Regions from separate parts of the Aurantivibrio plasticivorans genome, predicted to be linked through region 3. Evidence: predicted binding sites of a transcription regulator. Region 3 holds the regulator's gene; each other region holds the start of a gene.
The links. Region 3 encodes FNR, which switches genes on or off when oxygen is low (the NO sensors DNR and NnrR bind a similar motif). Its sites were predicted from a motif close to TTGATNNNNATCAA; they were not measured.

Region 1 (3,240 bases), 210 kb from region 3:
GTATAACCAGCATGTCGAAACTTACCCACTTAGATAGTCAAGGCCACGCCCATATGGTGGACGTCGGACAAAAAGACGTAACCGAGCGAAGCGCGACCGCACAGGCGATCGTCAGTATGAAATCGGAAACACTGACGATGATTACTGATGGTGGTCACAAGAAAGGCGACGTTCTGGCTGTTGCTCGGATTGCCGGCATCCAAGCGGCAAAAAAAACTCACGACTTAATTCCACTTTGCCACCCATTGCTTTTGACCTCAATAAAAGTCGAGCTTACACCCAACTCAATCGACAATTGCATTGAAATTAAAGCCACCTGCAAACTCGCAGGAAAAACCGGTGTCGAAATGGAAGCGCTAACCGCAGCGTCTGTCGCCGCTTTAACCATATACGACATGTGCAAAGCGGTCGACCGAGGTATCGTCATATCCAATATCCTCCTGGTCGAGAAAAAAGGTGGCAAGTCAGGTCACTGGCAGAGCAAACCAGAAGATACAAACGCTTAACACATACTATTGTCAGTTCGAGGCGAGTAAACAATGCAGGTAAAGATTTTGTTTTTTGCGCATTTCCGCGAGACGCTAGATTGTGACGAAATCACGATAGACCTCAGCGATCATTCGCCGACTGTAGATGATGTAATCAATGAGCTAACTCTTAAAGGTGATAACTGGGCTGATATTTTAGGACAAGAGCAGCTCCTTATAGCGGTCAATCACGCCGTCAGCACACGTGCACAAATTCTTTCAGATGGGGACGAAGTCGCATTCTTCCCCCCCGTCACTGGCGGCTAACATGATTAGTATTCAACACGCAGACTTCGATGTGAGTAGCGAATACCGCTGGCTCCGAGAACAATCGAATTCACCGGGAGCTATTGTCACTTTTAGCGGCTTAGTCCGTGAGATATATCAGGACCAAGACATCGTCGCGTTAGAGCTTGAGCACTACCCTGGTATGACCGAAAAAACGCTGCAACAAATCATTGATACGGCCAACCAACGTTGGCCAATTGATTGCGTCAAAGTTATTCATCGAGTGGGCCGCATTGAAGCAAATGAACAGATAGTATTCGTCGGTGTCAGTAGCGCTCACCGCCATGCAGCGTTTTCGGCGTGCGAGTTCATAATGGACTTTTTAAAAAACGACGCCCCGTTTTGGAAAAAAGAAATTACACCAACCCAAACCTACTGGGTCGAAAAAAAAGCTAGTGACGAAAGCGCAGCTGCGAAATGGCAACCTGCCAAGCCCTAAGTTAATAGTTCTTATATCTATCTGCACAATTCAACAGCAGGCAAAACCGGTCGCACAGCGGCCTTTATTGAGACACTCGCTCCAACCGCGAAAATCCTCTAGCATGGACACTTCTCCCCTCGGCTTGCCCCGTTTGGATGATTGAACGATACAACGATGCAAACTCGCCTTTCACTGCAGCGGAAAACACTGGATCGCTAGCACCCTCTATTCTTGAAGTCATATTGTCCCAGTCCTTGTCCATAACGAACCTTTCGAATAATGGATAGACCTCCATGTTTTCAAAGTGGATATGCTCAATCTGTCGCTCAGTATACTCTCGCCCAGCAGTCACCAGATCATCAATACTAACAACGGTATCATTCGCAACGGCATTGAATACATTTTCAGCTCGCTGAGACAATTTTTCGAGCTGGTGATGCTCAGCTCTCATTCGCCAGAGCTTCTCTGACTGAGGAAGGTTTTTTTTGAGAAGAGATTCAATCGCGAGATCCTCAAGAGGGTGATGATACCCCTCAGGATAAACACGAAAGCACTCGATAATATCAAGAATCAACGGCAAGCGCGCGTGCTCGGAGTGAGCCTCCTCGTAACGAGTTACCTCAGCGTCGAGACATTGCAGCAACCGAATGAAGTTAAAGTGGTCAGCATAAAGTTGCGAAAGGGCTGGATGCATAAATCACCTCGCAAAGGGTTGTGAAGGCACGTCGAGCTGTCGCCATTAGCTTTCCTAGACTAACCAATGGTCTCGCCATCAAAAATAAACGCTATCACAAGTTAATTACAAATCTCTTGATTTGCTTCAACCGAGTTCACAGTTTTGTTATTCGCGCCGCTCTTACCACTATTGAGAATATAAATATAAATTTTTAAGCACGATAGCAACTAACAAAGCACGCTATAGACAGCTAAACTATAGAGCAGTCACCCAACGAGATCTTTTGAACGCATGGCATCTTCAGGCCCACTGTCTTCGCGACCGAGCATTCAGGCACAACGGTCGCGAGAAAATAGAATCTTCCGCAATTTCAGGCTAGGGCTTTCAACGTTCTTTACGAGCATGGCTATTCTCTACCTAATCAAAACTCAATTAGAGCCATCGCTTTATCAAGAAGTTTGTGTGGCAATATGTGTACTAATAATGACTTTCGGTTTTTTTCTAGCGATAGCGGCGGAGTTGCAATTTATCTGGTCTCGCCTGAGCTATTTTGTACGATCTAAATGAGTCGGCATCTTTGCTTTGACATAGACATCAAAGCGAATGGTTTTCCCCTTTATCGAAAAGCTTGGCGCTTTCCCAGCGAGCACAGGCGCCGTCAAGGGTCGCTTCACCACAACTCGATAACGAGCATTATCGATTGCAGGTAATAAAAGCATATCAGCATCGACATCATTACCCACTAAGTGATGAAAAATTTGCATGCCCTTTTTAACTTTTGCACTTTTTTTACGCGCAGGGAACATAGGGTCTAAATAAATAACATCAGGAATTTCTTCAACATCACTACACGAATGCTCAGAAAGAATCATTTTCTCCACGAGGCATTTAAGTGAATCATCTTTTTCACCAACGTCACTCGCCCTCTTCAAACCATCGTTTAACAATGCTTTGACAACACCGTGCCTCTCAAACATTCGCACCTTACCCGCATACTGAGCAATAACAAAAGCATCCTGGCCAAGCCCTGCGGTTTGATCCCACACCAGCGGTTTTATACCACCTTGAATCCCGAGCGCTTTAATAATGTCGGGCTTAGCTTCTTGTTGCCGTCTCCGAAACCCCAGCTTGCCTTCCACAAAATCGACTCGTAGTGCACCACCAATTTTGCCGCCTACCTCTACCAGCATTAATCCAAGCTCAGTAAACGATAAATAGTAGCCCTCCGTAATCGCTCCCGGTAACTCTGACAAAACGGACAAAGATAATTCAGTCGCGCTCTCGGTAATATGACGCGGCAAGTCGGCTATCACGACACGGGTTACTAA
Region 2 (3,240 bases), 970 kb from region 3:
GCAAACAATTTTTTTACCGACGGACTGCGCAACACCATAACGCTGCGTACACTGTGTAACATCACCAGGCTATTTACACTGGAGAATCCGAGTAAACCGATGACCTCAGGTAAAGTTTTAGGTGTGACGGCACGGCGGTAGATTGGACTAGAGGCGGCCTTTAGTAGCAGTGTACTTAGGGCAGCATCCTTGGAAATGAGCTCCGCCAACTGCTCAATTGTCGTATTCTCGGAACTGATAGCGCGGCGAATTTTGAGGGTTACGCTGGGCAGGCTGGGTAACTTCTCACTATCTTTCAGAACCTGCCCAATGACTTGTCGATAAACTTGATATTGTTGATTCAGCGATTGCACCGCGATACCCAATGACTCTGTTACTTACAGAGTAGACCATCTAGCATTCACTGCGGAGCAGAGCACCGAACCCAGCTGAATCAGACAATCAGGCACTGGCTACACTGTTTGGCACCACGTTAGTCTGTTGAGACACAGATACGCGATTCCGGCCTTCGCCTTTGGCCTGGTAAAGGGCAATATCACATCGCTTGAGCCACGAGTCAGGCGAATCACCCGAACACACACTGCTGATGCCACAGCTAATACTGACGGGACCGCCAGCGAGAAGCACCGATTCAAAAATCGCCGACCGCAAGTCCTCCGCAACCAACTGTGCTTCAGTTTCGGGAGTATTCGGTAGAATGACAACAAATTCCTCACCGCCAGCACGACACACATAATCCAATGAGCGCACTCGATTGATGAGAATATTCACTAGGTCCTTAAGCACCTTGTCGCCCACACTGTGGCCGTAGTTGTCATTGACCTGTTTAAAGTGATCGACATCCAACACTATCAATGTGGACACAGTGCCACGTCGACGCTGCCACTCAATCATTTCTGTCAACTTGGTATCCATAAAGCGACGATTAAAAGCGCCCGTTAAGTGATCGGTAATCGTCAATCTTTCCAGCTCACCCACATGTTTTTCCCAGTGAACAACAGCGATGTTAAAAAAAACGGCAATCATCATAATGGTGAGGCCAAACCTGATCACCATAAATGGCTCAAATAAGACCGCCGCTGTCCCCACCGATATAATAAATAGTAATACAACGAGATATAGCGCCGTGGAACGGCTGTGAACCCAGTACACTGAAAGCAAAATGGGGTAAGCCCAGAACATGCCCGACACACCCAGCAGGTAGATAACGCTACTATTGGATACAACAAACAAAGTAGAAATAACGACCGGTGAGATGGGCATACGCCCGGTATATTTATGAGCCAAATAATTTGTTACGCATAGCAGCGCAGCGAACCCTGGAACTGCAGATACCTGCCAATTCCCCTGCACTAACCACCAAGCCACAAACGGCAACACAACCACTCCAACCACGGTGTAAAACTGGAGGGCCATCGTTGTACGATTTGCCAGTTGAAAGGTTTGCATAACTCACCATTTAACTCCGCTTTCACGAAGCTACTACAAATACCTAAATAAACAGGATTGTGACGCGGTCGTCACCAAGAGGAATGATGCGACATAATACCGCAGTTGGGGTTTAGTACTTATATCGATTCAGTATAGTTTTCCAAGGAATTATGCATAGGCTGAAAAACAAACACTCCCTGGCATCGCAACCTCAATTTGATGTCAGACAAATAAATCCTAATTTTTTACCTATCAGATGAATATGACACTTCTATTATCAGGACAAGTCTGCTATCGTTAATGATAACAATTCGCATCTCTTTTCACCTTTCTATCTTCGGTAGATGTTCATGGCGCTTTCTGATTTCTCTGTACAGGCCCACTCCCTCCACCAGGCCCGCCCCGGCAGTCGCTGGCGCGTCACTGATATCGCGAGTGCACCAGAGATCTCAAGTCGACTGTTTGCGCTAGGGTTGTTTCCTGGAGCAACGCTCGATGTCCTTCGTTATGCGCCCATGGGCGACCCCATGCAAATTAAAGTGGGTCAAACCCTACTGAGCATCCGCAAAGACGACGCGCAAAGCATTGCCGTCGAAGAATTGGTCACTCATCACGAGACGCTGGTCACCGGGGTAGCTTAATGTCCAGCAGCATTGCGCTGATCGGCAACCCCAATTGCGGGAAGACGACACTCTTCAATGTTCTCACAAGTGCCCATCAAAAAGTCGGGAACTGGCCAGGTGTTACCGTTGAGAAAAAAACCGGCACCCTAACCATTGACGGCCAATCCGTTGAAATCGTCGATCTCCCAGGCATTTATAACCTCGAACAGACGCATGTCGGTATTGACGAACGAATCGCCCAAGATGCTCTCGACCAGGGTGATTATTCCTTAATCATCAACATCCTCGACGCTAGCAACCTCGAAAGAAATCTCATTCTGACGCAGCAACTGTTGGAGAAGCAGCTACCCGTTATTGTCGCTTTGAATATGCTCGATGTGGCTGAGCAGCAAGGCTTACACATCAATGCTGACGAACTAGCTGGGCGCTTACAGGTTCCTGTGATCCCCATCGTGGCTTCGCGTAAGCAAGGTGTTAATGGGTTGCTTGAGAGTATTTCTGAACACCTTGGTGTGGATCTCCTCTCACCGCCAGAAACCCCAGACCCTGTCACACCCGGTGACTTACCCGCGCGTTATATGAAAGTGCAGCGCATGCTGGATGGCGTTGTTACCGTTGAATCACACCGCCAGCCTTTTACCGAAAAAATTGATACCTGGGTACTCAATCGCTATTTAGGGATCCCCGTTTTCCTATTAATGATGTACCTAATGTTTACCTTCGCAGTGAACGTTGGCGCAGTGTTTATCGACTTTTTCGATATTGTATTTGCCAGTCTATTTATCGATGGCACACGCTACTTGCTTGATTTAATACACTCGCCTGCCTGGCTAACCACATTGCTTGCAGATGGTCTTGGCGGTGGCGTCACTCTAGTCGCAACGTTTATTCCCGTTATCGGATTTTTGTACCTTTGCCTATCCGCCCTAGAAGATTCAGGCTACATGTCTCGCGCGGCATTCGTTGTCGATCGCCTAATGGCCCGGATTGGGCTACCCGGGAACGCTTTTGTACCTTTGATTGTTGGCTTTGGTTGCAACGTTCCCGCCGTGATGGCTTCGCGTAGTTTAAGCCGCGATAGCGACCGGTTAATGACTATCGCGATGGCTCCATTTATGTCCTGCGGTGCACGATTAACCGTGTACACGTTATTTGCGGCGGCGTTCTTCCCTACTAACGGACAAAA
Region 3 (3,240 bases):
TCGGAGCAGCCAAAATGTGTTAAATGGGATCGCATACGATGCGTATCACGATGCATTTTGGGTCACTGGCAAACGTTGGCAGTATCGCTATCTGGTGAAGTTGCCCTTGCCGCCAACCAAAACTGATTAGTGACCACTCGATTGCGCCCTTTTTCTTTCGCTTCGTACATGGCTAAATCAGCGTTTTTCAACAACCCTTCGCGCACTTGGTGCAAACTCTCGTGGTTATCATCTTGCGGTTGCCAAGTACTCAAACCGATAGAGACGGTTAACGGAATTGTCCTATCCGGAGCTTCATAAAATGGGTTGTTAGCCACTGCGAGTCTCACCCTCTCGGCAATGGTTGCGGCTTCTTCTAGATGGCAATGGGGTAACAGAGCGACGAACTCTTCTCCACCGTAGCGCGCCAGCGAGTCCGTTTTGCGCATCTCTGCGCTAATCAATTTAGCAACCTGGCGAAGACATTGGTCACCAACCTGGTGCCCATAGGAGTCATTAATACTTTTGAAGTGGTCCATATCAACAAACATACAGGATAGGCGCTCGCCATGCCTCGCGGAACGCTCCAACTCCTTAGTGAACTCTTCTTCAAAACTTCGACGATTCCGCACTTGCGTTAAGGTATCTTCCTGGCCTTGACGCTGGAGCTGCTCTAACGCGACACAGTTTTCGATACAGATAGCCACCATGGAGGCTAGATGCCACATAAAGCTAACCCCCTTATCTGGACTGTAGCGATTCGCGGAGTGACTAGCGAAATGCAGGCTACCAATTTGCCTGTCTTGCCGCATTAATGGCATTAATGCAGCACTGCCGACAGTAGGCGCACCAGGAAACAGTCGAGAGGCGGCTAACACGTCGAGCGGACCTAAAATAACCCGTGGCTGCTGCTGATAAAGTCCGAAAAAAAACTCGGCATTGTGACGGACTTGTACGAGGTGTTTCGCCCCATCAAGCTCAACGTCATCTAACAAACCAGAGATGGCATAATCAGGGTCGTAGAGAATGAGACTGACTGCCGCCAGATCAAAATGAGACGTCGCACCTAATAGCAACTTCTCTAATAGCTCTTGAAGTCGTTTGCAGGATAACAACTGGAATTCAAAATCATGGAAGCGTGATTGAATCTGCTGATTCTCCTCAATCCTGAGCAGCAAATTGGTTACCGTCTGACGCAGACGTTGATAGTCCTCGGGCTCGGTCATAGACGCTGTTAAATCCTCATATATTCAGGCTTACTTCCTATTGTAGCCCCAAGAGTCGCATGATTCTTCAAATAGACACTCATCTTTGTGACTCGTCGCTCTTATGACAGCCAAACTCAGGAAACTCTCCGATGAATGCCTTCCTTTAACCCAGTATTTTACTAAACTATGCACCACGCATTTGATTGATTTTAAATAAGATATTTTTGACACTTTGCCACTCTTACCCTACCCTTGAGCCCCGCTAAATGAGGTGCTAAAGGCCTCTTATGGGCTTGATTAACGACTAGGCGAGAGTGTGGATAAATCCTATGACCGAAACCTCCTGTAACGTGTATCCTCGTTGTCACGTCAACCCAAATATCTCTTGCGGTGACTGCCGCCTTAATACCATCTGCCTCCCTATTAGCCTGCACGTCGATGATGTCGCAAAAGTCGACAAAATCATCCAGCGCGGCCGCCCATTGCAGAAAGGCGAGTACTTATTCCACCCACAAGACGAGTTCAAGTCCGTCTATGCTGTGCGCAGCGGGACGGTGAAAACAATATCGATTACAGGCGAAGGACAAGAGCAAGTCACAGGCTTTTACCTACCGGGAGAAATCCTAGGCATGGATGGTATCGCTACAGGCAGCCATACCAATGCGGCCATATCATTAGAAACATCCGCCGTCTGTGAAATTCCCTTCTCCAGATTAGAAGAGCTTAGCGCCCAGTTGCCCAGCTTGCAGCGGTATCTTTTCCGTCTGCTCGGTCGGGAAATTAGCACCGATCAGCAACTCATTACGTTACTCAGTAAAAACAGTGCTGATCAACGTATAGCCACTTTACTGCTGAGTATTTCTGCACGTAATGGACGCCGTCATTTGTCTGCGACCGAATTTCGCCTGCCCATGTCCCGCGCCGATATAGGCAACTACCTTGGGCTAACCGTCGAAACTGTTAGCCGAGCCTTGAGCCGCTTTCAAAAACAAGGGCTCATCTCTGCAGATAAAAAAGAGATAAGTATTCTCGACATTAATGCGCTAAAAAAGATGGCGAATGTCAATGTCGTAGATGAGGCGTAGCATTAGCTACTCCCGCCATTACCTTACTTTTTACCAAAATCTAATGTAGCACCGATGACTGAATCTCGCCTCCAGCAAACACTTGCCGCTATTGATCACGTTAACAGTGAAGACGCAAACACCGAAGTCGTTGATGGGCAACCGCAGCCGAAAGAATTGATCTATGGCAGGCGTATGAGCGAGTGCTTGGCGACTTACGCACCAGACGCAAGTGAAGCGCTACAGATTGCCGCACGCGGACAACACATCAAGCGCTGGGCCATCCCCCGTGATCAATACCCCAAAACACGGGCTGGATACCTTCAATGGCGGCGAGAGTTAGGTAAATTTCATGCAGAACAAGTGGCCGAGTTGATGGGCGATAACGGCTACGATGAGGCGACTATTGATGCCACCAAGGTACTACTTACCAAAGCCCAATTACGTAACAACCGTGATGCTCAAACGCTTGAGGACGTTATTTGCTTGGTGTTCATCCAGTTCTATCTGACCGGTTTTGCGAATACCCAAGCCCCAGAGAAGCTCATTACGATAGTGCAAAAAACCTGGGCCAAAATGAGCCAGAAAGGCCAAGATGCCGCGCTTAAACTGACTCTCAGTGATGCGCAAAAAGCGGTTATTGAGAAAGCACTCGCTTAGTCGTTCGTTGCCCTCTTCTGGCACCCCTCTCCCCTGATGCTTCATCTTAAGCACAGTCAAACACCGTTATTCCGTGACTACACAGGCAAAAAAGAGTGACAGCCAACGTCGGATTGTGCGCCATTTGAGAATGAACGGTCGAAAAAACTGCTGAAATGCGGATCGCTCCAACACCTCAAAAATGGTCAATTATTAAACACAATTAGGGTTTTTATAACCTCAGAATAGCGATTTAAGCGCTTTAATAGCCACAATTTGGTGCATTTGATTATAAAAATCAGTTCCTAAGACTATTTAGTTACGAGCTAAGTAATGGCGTTGACTTGATT

Region 1: ACZ5NB_RS06000 (hemerythrin domain-containing protein) is a predicted target of FNR. The motif match lies at 2,047-2,060, and genes of this name have one in related genera.
Region 2: ACZ5NB_RS02625 (FeoA family protein) is a predicted target of FNR. The motif match lies at 1,648-1,661, and genes of this name have one in related genera.

What each region holds. Positions count from the first base shown of each region.
Region 1 covers NZ_AP036020.1:1,344,362-1,347,601, reverse strand. Annotated here, with positions in the region: gene dapE (succinyl-diaminopimelate desuccinylase) at 1-6, shown strand, start outside; gene moaC (cyclic pyranopterin monophosphate synthase MoaC) at 12-506, shown strand; gene moaD (molybdopterin converting factor subunit 1) at 540-794, shown strand; gene moaE (molybdopterin synthase catalytic subunit MoaE) at 796-1,254, shown strand; gene ACZ5NB_RS06000 (hemerythrin domain-containing protein) at 1,319-1,930, opposite strand; gene ACZ5NB_RS05995 (class I SAM-dependent methyltransferase) at 2,458-3,240, opposite strand, start outside.
Region 2 covers NZ_AP036020.1:582,532-585,771, reverse strand. Annotated here, with positions in the region: gene ACZ5NB_RS02635 (HDOD domain-containing protein) at 1-353, opposite strand, end outside; gene ACZ5NB_RS02630 (GGDEF domain-containing protein) at 442-1,449, opposite strand; gene ACZ5NB_RS02625 (FeoA family protein) at 1,782-2,072, shown strand; gene feoB (ferrous iron transport protein B) at 2,072-3,240, shown strand, end outside.
Region 3 covers NZ_AP036020.1:1,556,209-1,559,448, reverse strand. Annotated here, with positions in the region: gene ACZ5NB_RS06950 (glutaminyl-peptide cyclotransferase) at 1-130, shown strand, start outside; gene ACZ5NB_RS06945 (DUF484 family protein) at 63-1,205, opposite strand; gene fnr (fumarate/nitrate reduction transcriptional regulator Fnr) at 1,517-2,272, shown strand; gene ACZ5NB_RS06935 (DUF4202 domain-containing protein) at 2,327-2,911, shown strand.